DNA from 3 places in the Pantoea sp. LS15 genome. Region 3 is predicted to be linked to each of the others. Evidence: riboswitches for the same ligand, from Rfam matches in the RefSeq annotation. Region 3 holds a riboswitch; each other region holds the start of a gene.
What was found. A riboswitch is a leader RNA that binds a small molecule or an ion and turns the genes downstream of it on or off. The one in region 3 is predicted to bind thiamine pyrophosphate.
Positions count from the first base shown of each region.

Region 1 (5,506 bases), on a different contig from region 3:
AATCAATCATTGCCTGATCTTTTGCATTCTGGCGATCTGCATCTGTAGCGTTACTATCCAGATGAATACTCTGATCAATTGACGGTTTAGCCGTGGCGGTGATGTGCTCAGGTTGTGAATGTTGCCCGTCGAGGTGTGAAGAGTTATCTACAATAGGTTGCGTAGCGTCTGTAAGAGTGATTGCCTGATTATGAATACCGTCGGCATGAGGAGTTACAAAGCCGGGTTTAAAATCACTAAAGAAGTTTGTGCCATGATCTTGAGAGTATTTTATTGCGGCTTCTTGTTGCTCTTTATCTAGGCTATTCCAGATAGCTTGTTGTTCGCTAAAGTTGATATTGCCATTTACAGTGTCATTATAAAAGTCACTGATAACATCAGCTCTGGTTGATGTAGTAATAACTAATGCACCAAATGCAATGCTTGCAACTAAAGATTTCATTTCGCTTTCACCATAAACAATAAAGTCAGTATTCCAATGTATTTTTTAAACATTGATAACGGCCGCGAACTATCTCGGATTGTGATTTTATGGGCTTTGATTTAGATCAAAATCAGCATTAATTGCTTAATAGCGCCAATGAGATAATTTAAGTTAGAATATCAATAAAAACAATCATTTAATTTATTTGTGATTTGCCGATGTAAATTCAGTGGATAATTTCAATGCATAAGAGTTTCTTAACTATTTTGAGGCGAGACTTCGGAAAATATCCAGAATTCTTCATGTGAATTTATAGATTTCGTTTAATGTATTGCTTTTGAATAGTTTCGCCCTTTCAAATGAAATGAATTTTTATGCTATATACAGTGTGAAATAAGGAATAGAAAATATTTATGTTGAAAGTTGAAGCGAGAAATGTATTAGGTCAGATTTCAATATATGAGTTAGAAACTTGTTACGACAAATGATATAAAACCCGTCTACTATTGTATAAACATTTGTTTAAGCCGATAAGAAAGGAATAATTTACAAGGGGAATATGTTAGGGTTTCGAATGAAATATTCTGTTTGGATTTTTGACCTTAATCAAGATTAGTGAATCCATCAAAATAATTAATTCGCTTTGATAAATTATCGTGATGTATGTTTGTCACGGGTTAAAACTCGTTTAATAATAGTTGTTGTTAATGGTGATAGCATATGAAAGTTAAAATATTGTTTGCATATGTGGCTGTATCTCTTTTGCTTGCTGGTTGTACTTCACAGGCTCAAAAACAGGCTATAGGAAATGCTCATGCTCTTTATCCAGTGCAGAAAGCCCAAAGCGCTAAGAAGGGTAAGCAGTGGGAAGGAATGAAACTTGTAATCACCTCAACAGGGCTTAACGTTGACGGAAAACCAGCGGCAGTAGTAGAGAAAACAGCAGACGCTACCGTATACCAGCAAGGCCTGTATAACTACATTGTTTATAAGAATGGCAAGATCGCAGTAACAAACACTTCAGGCATATTCAAAGGTTATGCTGAATGAACAAAGAAGGGTATAAACGAGACTACTTCGTTTTCTTTATCCGTTCACGCTTCAGCACCTGGAATAAATTTTCTGCAACTGCGTTGTCGTGACAATTACCGCGTCGGCTAATAATGTCCTCCGGTCAGTGTGATTTAAGGAACAACTGCCACTCATGGCCTGTGTACTGACAACCTTGATCAGAATGAACCCGTACCTGTTTTGGGGATTACGTCACCACACGGCCATTAGAAGCTTCCATACCACCGTATCTGGATTTCCAGTTGAAGTCAGTCGCCTCAGAAATACCGGCCTCCCGGGCAAACATCCTTAACAGTTCGTCTTGCTTCGACGGACTTAATCACGGCGATGATCTGGTGCTCAGTAAAACGGGCTTTACGCATGGTGATCTCCTTCGTTGGCAGATTGAGTATGCCGGAAGACCGCTAAATGTGAATGGCACGATTATGCGGATACTTACAGTAGAGTCTTCCACATAGTTTCGGCTGGATTGCGGTAAAGTTCATAAGTATGATTGCTAGCACAATCAGTGATTGGGGACAATCTTTTGAGAGATAAAGGACGATATATATGAAAGTTACTGATGAAGCTTTGTTACGTTCTGGTTTTACACCATCGGATTTGCAGAAGATAAAAAACAACGTTGAAAGCTATGGTGGAACGTTGGGGAATGCCATCAGGGACCTGGCCAGGCGTTTTATTCTTGCTGTGTGCGTTGTATCCGGTTGCCTTGCTGTATTCGTTTTTCTGGTGATATTCGCATCTGAAGAGAGTGTTTTCTCTGGTGCCATTGGCCTTTCTTGTGGAGCAGCGGTTGCAATATTTATACAACCGCCTGTGCTTGCTTATAAATCCTGGCGATTCTGTAGGGCGAACAAATCTTAATCATTACTGTGATCAGTCGCCAGAAGATCAAAAATCACTTTCGCTTTAACACCATATCCAGCGATTTTCATAGTTAGCCTGGGCTTACTCATTGTGTCAACTTTTCGGTAGTAATCACGCGGCAGCCAGCGAAATAATCGCCAGGCTCCCGGCTTCCTTGCTAATCCGAAGATGCTAAAAACATTAGCCCCCAGAGTCACCGTATTATAAAAAGCTAACCCATTTTTTGGGCTAAACCCCAAAAATTGTGCAGTATCCATCACGCCATCAGCAAAAATGCCTTCCGATTTGGATTGTTGACCATAGCGAAGATGGCTTGCTTCTTTTGTTATCCCGTTAATACCATCAACGAATAAAACTGCGCCTGCAAGAACTCCGACAGGGGTCATAGTGGACATCATAACCATTCCACCGAATAGTGCTGCTCCGGATACCACTATATGGATTGCCGAAATCACATATCCGACGATTTTATTATTTTCCCTGACAAACTCGACCTTTGCATAAAGTTGTGCGGCTCTGGTTCTTAATAGTCGTTCTTGTTCGTGCAAATTATCCGTTTCTGCACGCAGATTTTCGATGCATACAATGCATTCTTCGTCTGTTTTAGCTCGCCGTGCTGCCTCGAACTCCTTTTCTACGACCTGTTTTATCTCTTCGATAAACTTGATACGGGTTAGACCATCTTGCAAATAGAATGCTGACAGCCGGTTTGCTGTTTCGACGAGTTTCCGGGCTTCCAGATTCACCATGGTATCTGACCAGGTTCTGTTCCAGCCCCTGTTGAGCAGCGCGATATCCATAAAGCCTCCTTTCCTTAAGGTGTCTGGTCATTTTACGTGCTATACGTTCAGGGGCAACAGGAAATGCTTTCCCGGAGTATGATTTTGCCGGAACAAAAACATGAGCAAACTCTGAGACTTCACACGGTAATGGGTTTTATTGACCCTGGTTTTGACCTGCTACAGCGTGCCATCGCCTAATCTTACCTCGGCGCTTTTGTGGGAGTTAGGCAATAACTCACTACACTTGCTTAAGCGAACAACTTCCCCTAATCTGGCAAAAAATATAGAGATTCAATCTTCATGACTCGGGGTGCCCTTCTTAAATGAAGGCTGAGAAATACCCGTATTACCTGATCTGGATAATGCCAGCGTAGGGAAGTCAGATGCCTTCCCGGTCATCGCTTCTTCACGCAAGGCAGGAGCGAACCCATGCAGCCTGACCTGCTCGATTTACGCGTTTTACATCAGTTCCGAACCCGTTCCCCGCTTACGCATTGTATGACTAACGACGTTGTACAGACCTTTACTGCCAACGCTCTGCTGGCGCTTGGTGCCTCTCCAGCGATGGTGATTGAGGCCGAAGAAGCTGAGCAGTTTGCCGCGATCGCCGATGCATTGCTGATTAACGTTGGCACACTGACCTTGCCGCGAGCGCAGGCGATGCGTCAGGCGATTGAGAGTGCGGTAGCCGCAGGTAAACCCTGGACGCTGGACCCGGTTGCCGTGGGCGCTCTGACGTTTCGCACCCGCTTTTGTCATCAAATCCTTGCCCTGAAACCCGCAGCCATTCGCGGTAATGCTTCGGAAATCCTCGCTCTTGCCGGGATGAGCGCAGGTGGGCGCGGCGTCGATACGACTGACTCCACAGCCAGCGCGTTACCTGCGGCACAGGCGCTGGCTCGCCAGACCAATGCCATTGTGGTGGTCACCGGTGAAGTGGATTGCATCACGGATGGACAACGAACCCGAACGGTAATCGGCGGTGATCCCTTGATGACGCGCGTGGTGGGCACAGGGTGCGCACTCTCTGCCGTCGTGGCGGCGAGTTGCTCACTGCCGGGCGACAGGCTGGATAACGTCTCCGCCGCGTGCGGATTTATGAAGCGAGCCGGAACGGTCGCCGCTGCACAGTCTCGTGGCCCAGGCAGTTTTGCCAGCACGTTCCTGGATGCGCTCTACACCCTGGAGGAACTGGCATGAAACGTATTAACGCTCTGACCATTGCCGGCACCGATCCCAGTGGTGGTGCGGGTATCCAGGCCGACCTGAAGACCTTCTCCGCCCTTGGCGCGTACGGTTGCTCAGTCATTACCGCACTGGTGGCGCAAAACACGCGCGGCGTGCAGTCGGTTTACCGTATTGAACCGGATTTTGTTGCCTCGCAGCTGGATTCCGTATTCAGCGATGTGCGAATTGATACCACCAAGATCGGTATGCTGGCAGAGACAGATATTGTTGAAGCGGTGGCTGAACGCCTTAAACGTTATCAGGTGCAAAACGTGGTGCTGGATACCGTGATGCTGGCAAAAAGTGGCGACCCATTGCTCTCCGCCTCCGCTGTTGAAACACTGCGCAAAAAGCTGCTGCCGCAGGTGGCGCTCATCACACCCAATTTGCCGGAGGCCGCTGCACTGTTGGGGGCAACACACGCGCAAAATGAATGGGAAATGAAAGAGCAGGGGAATGCGCTGCTGGCGATGGGCTGCGGGGCCGTGCTGATGAAAGGTGGTCATCTTGACGATGCCGAAAGCCCGGACTGGCTCTTCACCCGGGACGGCGAGCGGCGTTTCACGGCACCACGCGTACACACTAAAAACACCCATGGTACTGGCTGTACGCTCTCTGCTGCGCTGGCGGCATTACGTCCACGGCATGATAACTGGGCCGATACAGTGAGCGAAGCGAAAACCTGGCTCTCAGCCGCGCTGGCTAAAGCCGATACTCTGGAAGTGGGTCACGGTATTGGGCCGGTACACCATTTTCATGCCTGGTGGTAAGCCGTATACTGGCAGGAAACACCACGCCTGAGAAAAACAGAGATGGAACAAGCGCATACCCGGTTAATCGATCAACTGAATGAACGGATCGCCGCGCCCGACAATACACCGCTGTATCTGAAATTTGCCGAAACGGTAAAAAACGCGGTGCGCAGCGGGGTGCTGGAGCATGGCAATATCCTGCCCGGGGAGCGTGACCTGAGCCAGTTAACCGGTGTGTCGCGCATTACTGTGCGCAAAGCGATGCAGGCGCTGGAATCCGAAGGGGTGGTGACGCGTGCCCGGGGCTACGGGACGCAAATTAACAACATCTTTGAATATTCGCTCAAAGAAGCGCGCGGTTTCTCTCAGCAGGTGGTGTTACG
Region 1 covers NZ_JAAVXA010000002.1:431,343-436,848, forward strand. The annotation lists gene HED65_RS05455 (YadA C-terminal domain-containing protein) at 1-442, opposite strand, end outside; gene HED65_RS05460 (hypothetical protein) at 1,145-1,474, shown strand; partial or broken gene HED65_RS05465 (IS3 family transposase) at 1,506-1,673, opposite strand; partial or broken gene HED65_RS22630 (transposase) at 1,701-1,857, opposite strand; gene HED65_RS05470 (hypothetical protein) at 2,045-2,359, shown strand; gene HED65_RS05475 (DUF4225 domain-containing protein) at 2,356-3,162, opposite strand; TPP riboswitch at 3,441-3,538, shown strand; gene thiM (hydroxyethylthiazole kinase) at 3,574-4,344, shown strand; gene thiD (bifunctional hydroxymethylpyrimidine kinase/phosphomethylpyrimidine kinase) at 4,341-5,141, shown strand; gene HED65_RS05490 (GntR family transcriptional regulator) at 5,184-5,506, shown strand, end outside.
Region 1: another riboswitch for thiamine pyrophosphate. It lies ahead of thiM (hydroxyethylthiazole kinase); the one in region 3 lies ahead of thiB (thiamine ABC transporter substrate binding subunit).

Region 2 (5,506 bases), on a different contig from region 3:
CCGCCGATGGCAACGGTGGGGTAATCGGCAAGGCGTTCAACATGACTCGCCAGCTGCGTCAGACCTTGCGGTGCAGAGGGCATCTGCTTGGTTTGGGTCGGGAAGACGTGGCCGAGAGCGATGTAAGAGGGGCGGGCGGTCAGCGCGACGTCGATCTCCATATCGTCATGCGTTGACACCCCCAGACGCAGCCCTGCATCGCGGATCGCATTGAGGTCGGTCGTCTCAAGGTCTTCCTGACCCAGATGCACGCCGTAAGCCCGGTGTTTGATCGCCAGTCGCCAGTAGTCGTTGATAAACAGGCGGGCATCATAGCGACGTCCCAGCGCGATGGCAGAAACCACATCCGCCTCTACCTCTTCATCGTGTTTATCTTTAATGCGTAGCTGGATTGTGCGAACGCCCGCCGCAAGCAGGCGCTCTATCCATTCCACGCTGTCCACCACCGGATAGAGCCCTAAACGGAAGGGCACTGGTGGGAAATCGGGCTGGTACATTACGCCTCCTCTTTTTTGAGGTAGATTTCACCACCTTTGGCGCGGAAGGTTTCTGACATATCCGCCATGCCCACTTCGATGGTTTGCGTGGCGGCGTAGTCACGTACCTCCTGGCTGATTTTCATCGAGCAGAATTTCGGCCCGCACATGGAGCAGAAGTGTGCCACCTTGCCCGATTCCTGCGGCAGTGTTTCGTCGTGATAGGCGCGGGCAGTGAATGGGTCGAGCGCCAGGTTGAACTGATCTTCCCAGCGGAACTCGAAGCGTGCTTTCGACATGGCGTTATCACGGATTTGCGCTCCCGGGTGGCCTTTCGCCAGATCGGCTGCGTGAGCGGCAATTTTGTAGGTGATCAGACCCTGCTTCACGTCCTCTTTGTTCGGCAGGCCGAGGTGCTCTTTCGGCGTGACGTAGCAGAGCATGGCGCAGCCGAACCAGCCGATCATCGCTGCACCAATCCCCGACGTGAAGTGGTCGTAGCCCGGTGCGATATCGGTGGTCAATGGTCCGAGGGTGTAGAACGGCGCTTCGTGGCAGTGCTCCAGCTCTTCGGTCATGTTGCGACGGATCATCTGCATTGGTACATGTCCCGGGCCTTCAATCATCACCTGTACGTCATATTCCCAGGCGATTTTGGTCAGTTCGCCCAGCGTGTGCAGTTCGGCAAACTGCGCTTCGTCATTGGCATCGCGGATAGAGCCAGGACGCAGGCCGTCGCCGAGCGACAGGGAGACATCGTAAGCGGCGCAGATTTCGCAGATTTCACGGAAGTGTTCGTAGAGGAAGTTTTCCTGATGATGGGAGAGACACCACTTCGCCATGATGGAACCGCCGCGCGAGACAATACCGGTCAGACGTTTCGCCGTCATCGGCACGTAGCGCAGTAGTACACCTGCGTGAATAGTGAAGTAGTCCACACCCTGTTCAGCCTGTTCCAGTAACGTGTCGCGGAAGGCCTCCCAGGTAAGATCTTCGGCAATGCCATTTACCTTCTCCAGTGCCTGATACACAGGCACCGTCCCGATTGGTACCGGGCTGTTACGCAGGATCCATTCGCGGGTTTCGTGAATATAACGGCCAGTAGAGAGATCCATCACCGTGTCCGCACCCCAGCGCGTCGACCAGACCAGTTTTTCCACCTCTTCTTCGATGGAGGAAGTAACAGCAGAGTTACCGATGTTAGCGTTGACCTTCACCAGGAAATTACGGCCGATAATCATTGGCTCAGATTCCGGGTGATTGATGTTGGCAGGGATAATCGCGCGGCCAGCGGCGACTTCATCACGCACAAATTCCGGCGTAATGTTTTCCGGCAGGCGAGCGCCAAAACCTTCTCCCGGATGCTGGTGGCGCAGAATTTCGCTACGGATGCGCTCACGGCCCATGTTTTCGCGAATGGCGATGAACTCCATTTCGGGGGTGACGATCCCCTGACGAGCGTAGTGCAGTTGGGTCACGCATTTGCCTGCTTTAGCTCGTTTCGGTGTCAGAAGGCCGGTGAAGCGCAGCTCGTCCAGACCGTCGTCGGCCAGGCGCTCTTTGGTGTAGGCGGAACTTTGCTCGTTTAGCTCTTCGCTGTCCTGACGGGCGTCGATCCACGGCTGGCGCAGTTTAGCCAGGCCTTTCTGAACGTTGATCGCAATTTCAGGGTCACCGTATGGGCCGGAGGTGTCATACACCGGAACAGCTTCGTTGTCTTCATACTGCGGGTTATCTTTGCTGCCGCCGATAAGTGTTGGGCTAAGCTGAATTTCACGCATCGGCACGCGGATATCCGCCTGAGAGCCGGTGATGTAGATGCGTTTAGAGTTCGGGAAAGCGGTGCCTTCCAGGGTATCAATGAAGTGTTGGGCGTGTGCGCGCTGTTCGCGGCGGGTCAGTTTAGTGGTAGACATAGCTCATTCCAAAAGTGAAGGACATGGCTTGTCAGACGACGGATGAAGCAAGAGAAGATCGCCCGCAGGCGATTCAACAGCAGTGTGACTCTTGTTCCCTTCGCAGGTATTAACCTGATCAGGTTCCGCGGATCCCGAATTAACGGTCTCAGCCCGCGTTTTTGCAAACGCTGGGCACTCCGACAAGAAAAATCCCCCTCGTGAGAGGGGCGAATGTTTGTAAATTACTCGTTAACGATTAAGAACTCAAGCAGGGCGCGCGATGTTATCTTCGTTGCTTGCACTGAGATTGCTATCCAGCACGAGGGCGATCAGCTTATCTTCCAGTGTGAATCGCTCTTCCAGCGCTTCGCCAAGGTCGGAAAGCGCCTGCTGAAACTCAAGATAGTTATCGTGATCGATCGCATTCTCAAGTGTGGAATCGTAGTAGTCCATGATCTGCTGGGTGTTGGCTTCCAGCAGCGGATAGAGTTTGCTGGCCGCTAAATACGGTGTTGTCCCTTCCATTTCGCGGATAATGCGTTCATAAATATTGAAATGGCCGTCGGACAGGTAGTCGACCAGGCTCTGACAAAAATCATCCAGCGCTTTTTCATTCAGACGCATAAACGATTCTTTGCCAGGCTTAATACCGACCAGATTGTAATAAGCCACGAGTAGATGCTTGCGCACATGTAGCCAGCGATCCACCAGTTTGTTACTTCCTCTAACGCGCTCAGTCAGGCTTTCTAGCTGGTTTAACATGTTCGACTCCGCAAAGTTTAGAATTGAATCTGCTTATCCAAAATGTAACCACGATGCTAACAACATGTCAGTGAAGCGAAGGTAGTGCAATAGATATGGATCGTATTATTGAAAAATCAGATCTTGGTTGGTGGATCGTCAGTCACGAACAAAAATTATGGCTCCCCGTCGGGGAAATTCCCTATGGTGCTGCAGAGACCTTCGACCTTGTTGGTCTGCCCGCACTGAAGATCGGCGAGTGGCAGGGCGATCCCGTGTGGATGGTCCAGCAGGCTCGCCGTCAGGACATGGGATCGGTTCGTCAGGTGCTGGATCTTGATGTGGGGCTGTTCCAGCTGGCGGGCCGTGGCGTACAGCTGGCGGAGTTTTATCGTTCGCATAAATACTGCGGTTACTGCGGGCATACCATGCACCCGAGCAAAACCGAGTGGGCGATGCTCTGCAGTCACTGCCGTGAACGCTACTATCCGCAGATCGCGCCGTGCATTATCGTCGCTATCCGTCGCGAGGATTCCATCCTGCTGGCGCAACATACCCGTCACCGTAACGGCATTCACACTGTGCTGGCCGGGTTTGTCGAAGTGGGCGAAACGCTGGAGCAGGCGGTGGCGCGCGAAGTGATGGAGGAGAGCGGGATTAAAGTGAAGAACCTGCGCTATGTTACCTCTCAGCCATGGCCGTTCCCGCAGTCACTGATGACGGCATTTATGGCCGAATACGATAGCGGGGACATCGTCATCGACCAGAAAGAGTTACTGGAAGCAAACTGGTATCGGTATGACGATTTACCTCTGTTACCACCGCCAGGTACGGTGGCGCGTCGGCTAATAGAAGATACCGTGGCAATGTGTCGGGCCGAGTATGAGTAGTGTTACACTGAGGCCATGACGCTTAAGGAACTGCAAAAATGACCGAACTGAAGAACGATCGTTATCTGCGTGCGCTGCTGCGCCAGCCCGTTGATGTCACCCCGGTGTGGATGATGCGCCAGGCGGGACGTTATCTGCCAGAGTACAAAGCCACGCGTGCGCAGGCGGGCGATTTTATGTCGCTGTGCAAAAATGCTGAGCTGGCCTGTGAAGTGACGCTCCAGCCGCTGCGCCGCTTCCCGCTGGATGCCGCCATTCTCTTTTCGGACATTCTGACCATCCCGGATGCGATGGGCCTTGGGCTCTATTTTGAAACTGGTGAAGGCCCACGTTTTACTTCACCGATCAAGAGTAAAGCCGACGTTGATAAGCTGCCTGTTCCCGATCCTGAAGATGAGCTGGGCTATGTCATGAACGCTGTGCGCACCATTCGCCGTGAGCTGAAAGGTGAAGTGCCGCTGATCGGTTTCTCCGGCAGTCCGTGGACGCTGGCGACTTACATGGTTGAAGGTGGCAGCAGCAAGGCTTTCACCGTGATTAAAAAGATGATGTACGCGGAGCCGCTGGCGTTGCATGCGTTGCTCGACAAGCTGGCGAAAAGCGTCACTCTCTACCTGAACGCACAGATTAAAGCGGGTGCGCAGTCGGTGATGATTTTCGACACCTGGGGCGGCGTACTCACCGGACGCGATTATCAGCAGTTCTCGCTCTATTACATGCACAAAATCGTCGATGGTTTGCTGCGTGAAAACGAAGGCCGTCGCGTACCGGTAACGCTGTTCACCAAAGGTGGCGGTCAGTGGCTCGAAGCGATGGCAGCAACGGGCTGTGACGCCCTTGGGCTGGACTGGACTACCGATATCGCTGATGCGCGCCGTCGCGTGGGTGACAAGGTGGCGCTGCAGGGCAATATGGATCCGTCCATGCTCTATGCACAGCCAGCTCGCATTGAAGAAGAGGTGGCAACGATTCTCGCCGGCTTCGGCCAGGGGGAAGGGCACGTCTTTAACCTCGGACACGGTATTCATCAGGACGTGCCGCCAGAACACGCTGGCGCGTTTGTGGAGGCGGTACACCGACTTTCTGCGCAATACCACAAGTAAGGAATCGCTATGGATCTCGCGTCATTACGCGCCCAACAAATAGAACTGGCTTCATCCGTGATCCGCGAGGATCGTCTGGATAAGGATCCCCCGCAGTTTATCGGTGGGGCGGACGTCGGGTTTGAGCAGGGTGGGGACGTGACGCGAGCGGCGATGGTGGTACTGAAATATCCCTCGCTTGAGCTGGTGGAGTACAAGGTGGCGCGTATTGCTACCACCATGCCCTACATTCCTGGCTTTCTCTCCTTTCGTGAATATCCCGCGCTGCTGGCAGCGTGGGAGCAGCTCTCGCAAAAACCTGACCTGCTGTTTGTTGATGGACACGGTATCTCACACCCGCGCCGTTTAGGCGTTGCCAGCCACTTTGGCCTGCTGGTGGATGTTCCCACCATCGGCGT
Region 2 covers NZ_JAAVXA010000023.1:18,191-23,696, forward strand. The annotation lists gene thiE (thiamine phosphate synthase) at 1-497, opposite strand, end outside; gene thiC (phosphomethylpyrimidine synthase ThiC) at 497-2,392, opposite strand; TPP riboswitch at 2,471-2,584, opposite strand; gene HED65_RS21670 (Rsd/AlgQ family anti-sigma factor) at 2,639-3,136, opposite strand; gene nudC (NAD(+) diphosphatase) at 3,232-4,005, shown strand; gene hemE (uroporphyrinogen decarboxylase) at 4,044-5,108, shown strand; gene nfi (deoxyribonuclease V) at 5,118-5,506, shown strand, end outside.
Region 2: another riboswitch for thiamine pyrophosphate. It lies ahead of thiC (phosphomethylpyrimidine synthase ThiC); the one in region 3 lies ahead of thiB (thiamine ABC transporter substrate binding subunit).

Region 3 (5,506 bases):
TAAAAAGCGATGAATCCAACGCTACGTAATACGCTTCCCCATAAAGAAACCCCTTTTCTTCGAATACTGCACATTCTTGTTGCAGTACTGGTGCTGGCCCAGATTATCAATTCCAACTTTACTGAAAGTGAAGCACTTGGCGAATCGGGTCTGAACGCGATTGTCACCTGGGTTCATGTTATTTCAGGCTTTGGTTTAATTTTCTGCGGTATTGCCATGATGGCGTGGATGTTAACCCAGCGCGGATTCAAGTATTACTTCGCGTGGCTGGCACTGGACTTCAGCGGAATCGTTGATGATATTCGCACCCTCATGCAACGTCAGCTTCCTGATGCTCACGCTGGCGGTATGGCGGCAACGGTGCAAGGTTTAGGTGTACTGGCGCTGCTCGGCGTTGCACTCTGCGGAGCGGCCTGGTTCGTGCTGAATGCCACGCTTGGGCCGGTTTCGTCCGTCACGGAATCCGTCTTAGATTTGCATAAATTCCTGACGGTCTTTATTGAGACCTACTTCTGGGCACACGGCTTTATGGGCCTCATGCATATGTACCTGACTTTACGCGCACAGCGTAAATATCAGTATTCAGAATAGACAGGTTTGCTGAGCCCGGAGACCCGGGCTCCGTTCATTCATCCGATCATACGTCTTTTACGCGGCAGGTCAGCCCAAGCGTAACCAACGAAATTGCCGCAATCATCCAGTAGACCGACGCATGACCATAGCTTTGCGACAGCGCCCCCTGAATCACCCCCGCCAGAATCACCCCGGTGGAAATACTGTTGGTAAAAAGCGTGGTCGCCGAGCCCGCACGGCCAGGCATTAAATCCTGGAACCAGAGCATGCCTATTCCGGCAATAATCCCAATAAACACAGCGTTAAATAGTTGCAGCGCCAGTAGTGCTTCGCGCGAATGGAAAAGAATCAACCCTGCGTAAAACAGCACCCCAGCCGCCACAGCTACGATCATCATCCGACGCTTTCCGAAACGCTTAACGTAGTAACCCGCCAGAATCATCGCCGGAATTTCCAGCCCGGCCGCGGTTCCCATTAAGATCCCTGCGAGCTTATCCGGCAGCCCCAGGGAGCTGCTGATCCACAGCGGCATGTCGATAATGTACATCGTGTTGCAGGTCCACATTAGTGTGGAGGCGATAAACAGCATGCGGACATTTTTGTCCTGCCAGCCGCTCACCTGAGTGATGGGTTTGTCCGTTGTCTGCTCGACGCGCGCCACGGACGGCAGCGCGAAAGCAATCAACACCAGGCTTATCGCAAAAATACCTGCCGCGATGGAGAACATAGTGGTGAAGCCGTAGTTCAACGCCAGCATGAAGGCCAGAGGCGGGCCAATAACCCACGCCAGAGAAAGCTGAGCACGCATCACCGAGCTGAACATCACCACTTCCCGCGCGGAATTGTCGGCATACTCACGCGCCAGTGCGAACAGCTGTGGCATGGCGGTATTGGCCAGTGACGCCAGCAGCACGCCGCAGGTGATGAGCGTCAGATAATGACGATTAAAGGCAAAGAGTAATGCGTTACCAACGGCCATCGCGCAGCAAAAGAGGATCAGTTTACGGCGATCGCCCTTGCTGTCCGATCGTTTCGCCAGCCCCAGGCTGACCAGAATCCCGGCAATAGCATTGACGGTATAAAACAGGCCAACCCAGAACGGCTGCGCCCCTACCTCCCGGCTGAGAAACAGACTCAGCGTCGGCGCCTGTAACGCCCCCGCAACGCCCATCATAAAGGACACCAGCATAAAAGCGGCGTAGACACCATTCAGGCGTCGCCCCATTGTCATCAACCAGAGCATGCGCAAATCCTTGTGAAAGCGAATCAAAATCGGGTGAAAGAATAAACGAAAAAAGCCAGCAAAAACATTTTGCTGGCGGGTGATAAGCACCAATACTCAGTCACACATGATCGAGGCGAGTCAGCGAGAAGAGGCCGCTTTCGTAACGTCCCACTGCATCAGGTCTTCCAGAATTTTCAGCCGTTGCTCTGCACACTGACGGGCCAGCCAGGACGTTCCTTTTGTCGCTGAAAAATAGAGCTGATAAAACTGACGTGTGGTAGACCTCTTCATAATTTACCTCCTCACTTCATCGGGAAGTATTATTGGCTTAATATAGGGATTAATAAATTGCTGATTTTTTATCAGGAGTTCCTCTTTTATGCCTTCCGGTCGACTGCAACAACAATTTATCCGCCTCTGGCAGTGCTGTGAGGGGCAATCGAAGGAGACCACGCTGAACGAGCTGGCTGATCTGCTCAGCTGTTCTCGCCGCCATATGCGTACCCTGCTTAACACCATGCAACAGCAGGGCTGGTTGAGCTGGGAAGCAGAGGCGGGACGCGGTAAACGCTCACGTCTGACCTTTCTCTATACCGGGTTGGCACTACAGCAGCAGCGTGCAGAAGATTTGCTGGAGCAGGACCGAATCGATCAACTGGTGCAGTTGGTCGGTGACAAAGCGGCCGTACGCCAGATGCTGGTTTCACACCTGGGACGCAGTTTTCGTCAGGGCCGACACATCCTGCGGGTGCTCTACTATCGGCCAATGAAAAATCTGTTACCCGGTACCGCGTTACGTCGCTCTGAAACCCATATGGCCCGACAAATATTCAGCGGCCTGACACGCATAAATGAGGAAAATGGGGAACTGGAAGCAGATATTGCGCACCACTGGCAGCAACTTTCCCCACTTCACTGGCGCTTTTTTTTACGGCCCGGCATCCACTTTCACCACGGCCGCGAGCTGGAGATGAGCGACGTCATTGACTCTCTTCAGCGCGCACGCGCCCTTCCTCTGTATGCCCATGTCTCGCGGATCCACTCCCCGACAGCATGGACCGTTGACATCGAACTGTCCGAGCCCGACCAGTGGCTACCGTGGCTAATGGGTTATGTTCCGTCGATGATCCTGCCACGCGAATGGGCATCTCTGCCCCATTTTGCCAGCCAGCCCGTAGGGACGGGTCCTTACGCAGTGACGCGCAATACCAGCAACCAGCTTAAAATTCGCGCCTTTGACGACTACTTTGGCTATCGTGCGCTGATCGACGAAGTCAACGTCTGGGTTCTGCCTGACATCAGCGAAGAGTTGAGCTGCGGCTTAACGCTGGAAGGGCCAACCGAAGGGGAAAAAGCGGTTGAAAGCCGTCTTGAAGAGGGCTGCTATTACCTGCTGTTTGACGCCCGTAGCCATCGCGGTGCCAGTCGCGAGGTACGCAGGTGGGTTAGCCACGTTCTCTCTCCGGCTAACCTTATTTATCAGGCGGAAGAGCAATACCAGACATACTGGTTCCCGGCCTACGGCCTGCTCCCGCGCTGGCACCACGCCCGACCGGTTCACGGTGAAAAGCCTGCCGGGCTGGAGTCGATCACATTGACCTATTACCGTGACCATGTGGAACACCGCTTTATCGCCCGGATCATGAGCAAACTGCTGGAGGCTGAAGGCGTCCATCTCGACATTCAGGAGGTCGATTATGATGAATGGCACCGCGGAGATATTGTCAGTGATATCTGGCTGAACAGCGCCAACTTCACCCTTCCGCTCGATTTCTCACTGTTCTCTCACCTGTATGAGGTACCGCTGATCCAGCACTGCATCGAACGAGACTGGCAGCAGGATGCCGCCCGGTGGCGAGCAGGTGAGATGAACCTGGCCTCGTGGTGCCAGCAACTGCTCGCGCAGCAGGCGATTGTACCGCTGATCCACCACTGGCTGATGATTCAGGGTCAGCGCAGTATGCGCGGACTGCGGATGAACACCTTAGGCTGGTTTGATTTTAAATCCGCCTGGTTTGCCCCGCCGGAGCCATAACGCTTTCGCAATATTCACCAAATCATTACAATAGCGCCGTTCTCAACGGGGTGCTGCATCACTGATGTGCGCTGAGATAATACCCGTCGAACCTGATCCGGATAACGCCGGCGAAGGGATTTGAGGCTGTTGCTCAAAATCCTTTGCCACTCAACCCTGAGGTGCAAAGTGTTAAAAAAAGTTCTCCCCCTGCTGGCGCTGTTCGCGCTGCCTGCTATTGCGAAGCCCGTTCTGACGGTCTACACCTACGACTCCTTCTCTGCTGACTGGGGGCCAGGCCCGGTGGTGAAAAAAGCCTTTGAAGCGGACTGTAAATGCGAATTGAAATTCGTGGCGCTGGAAGATGGCGTCTCGCTGCTCAACCGCCTGCGTATGGAAGGGAAAAACAGTAAAGCTGATGTGGTGCTCGGGCTGGATAACAACCTGCTGGAAGCTGCCTCGCAGACCAAACTGTTTGCCAAAAGTGGCGTAGCAGCAGATGCCGTCAACGTTCCGGGTGGCTGGAAAAATGACACTTTCGTTCCGTTCGACTACGGCTACTTTGCCTTTGTTTACGATAAAAACAAGCTGAAGAACCCACCGAAGAGCCTGAAGGAGTTGGTGGAAAGCGATCAGAAATGGCGCGTCATTTATGAAGACCCTCGCACCAGTACTCCGGGTCTGGGTCTGCTGCTGTGGATGCAGAAAGTCTACGGTGATAAAGCACCGGAAGCGTGGCAGAAACTGGCCGCCAAAACCGTCACCGTGACGAAAGGCTGGAGTGAAGCCTACGGCCTGTTCCTGAAAGGGGAAAGCGACCTGGTACTGAGTTACACCACCTCCCCGGCTTACCACATCATCGCTGAGAAAAATGACAACTATGCCGCGGCCAATTTCGCTGAAGGCCATTACCTGCAGGTGGAAGTGGCTGCGCGTACCGCGGCCAGCAAACAGCCAGAACTTGCCGAGAAGTTCCTGAAATTTATGGTTTCACCGGCATTCCAGAATGCCATTCCAGCGGGTAACTGGATGTATCCCGTGACCAACGTAGCACTGCCAGCAGGTTTCGAGCAGCTGACCAAACCGCAAACGTCTCTGGAGTTTACGCCGCAACAGGTCGCTTCGCAGCGTGCAGCATGGGTAAGTGAATGGCAACGCGCCGTCAGCCGCTAATTCCCGGCTGGTTAATTCCTGGGCTGCTCGCCGCCATGCTGATGGTGGCGGTCAGCCTGGGCGCTTTTCTTGCATTGTGGTTGAACGCGCCAGAGAGTGACCTGCTCTCCCTCTGGCACGACAGCTATCTCTGGCACGTTATCCGTTTTTCTTTCTGGCAGGCGTTTCTCTCTGCCCTGCTGTCGGTGATCCCCGCCATTTTCCTTGCTCGTGCGCTTTATCGCCGGCGTTTCCCTGGCAGGCAGGCGCTGCTGCGCCTGTGCGCCATGACGCTGATCCTGCCCGTGCTGGTAGCCGTGTTTGGCATCCTGAGCGTTTATGGTCGTCAGGGCTGGTTGGCTTCACTGTTCGGCCTGCTCGGTCTGGAGTGGCATTTCTCGCCATACGGGCTTAAAGGCATCTTGCTGGCGCATGTCTTTTTCAATATGCCGATGGCGACCCGGCTCTTTTTACAGGCGCTGGAAAATATCCCCGGCGAACAGCGCCAGCTTGCGGCACAGCTGGGCATGCGCGGCTGGTCT
Region 3 covers NZ_JAAVXA010000009.1:31,194-36,699, reverse strand. The annotation lists gene HED65_RS14415 (cytochrome b/b6 domain-containing protein) at 10-591, shown strand; gene HED65_RS14410 (sugar efflux transporter) at 638-1,816, opposite strand; gene sgrT (glucose uptake inhibitor SgrT) at 1,937-2,089, opposite strand; gene sgrR (HTH-type transcriptional regulator SgrR) at 2,178-3,833, shown strand; TPP riboswitch at 3,870-3,970, shown strand; gene thiB (thiamine ABC transporter substrate binding subunit) at 4,002-4,985, shown strand; gene thiP (thiamine/thiamine pyrophosphate ABC transporter permease ThiP) at 4,961-5,506, shown strand, end outside.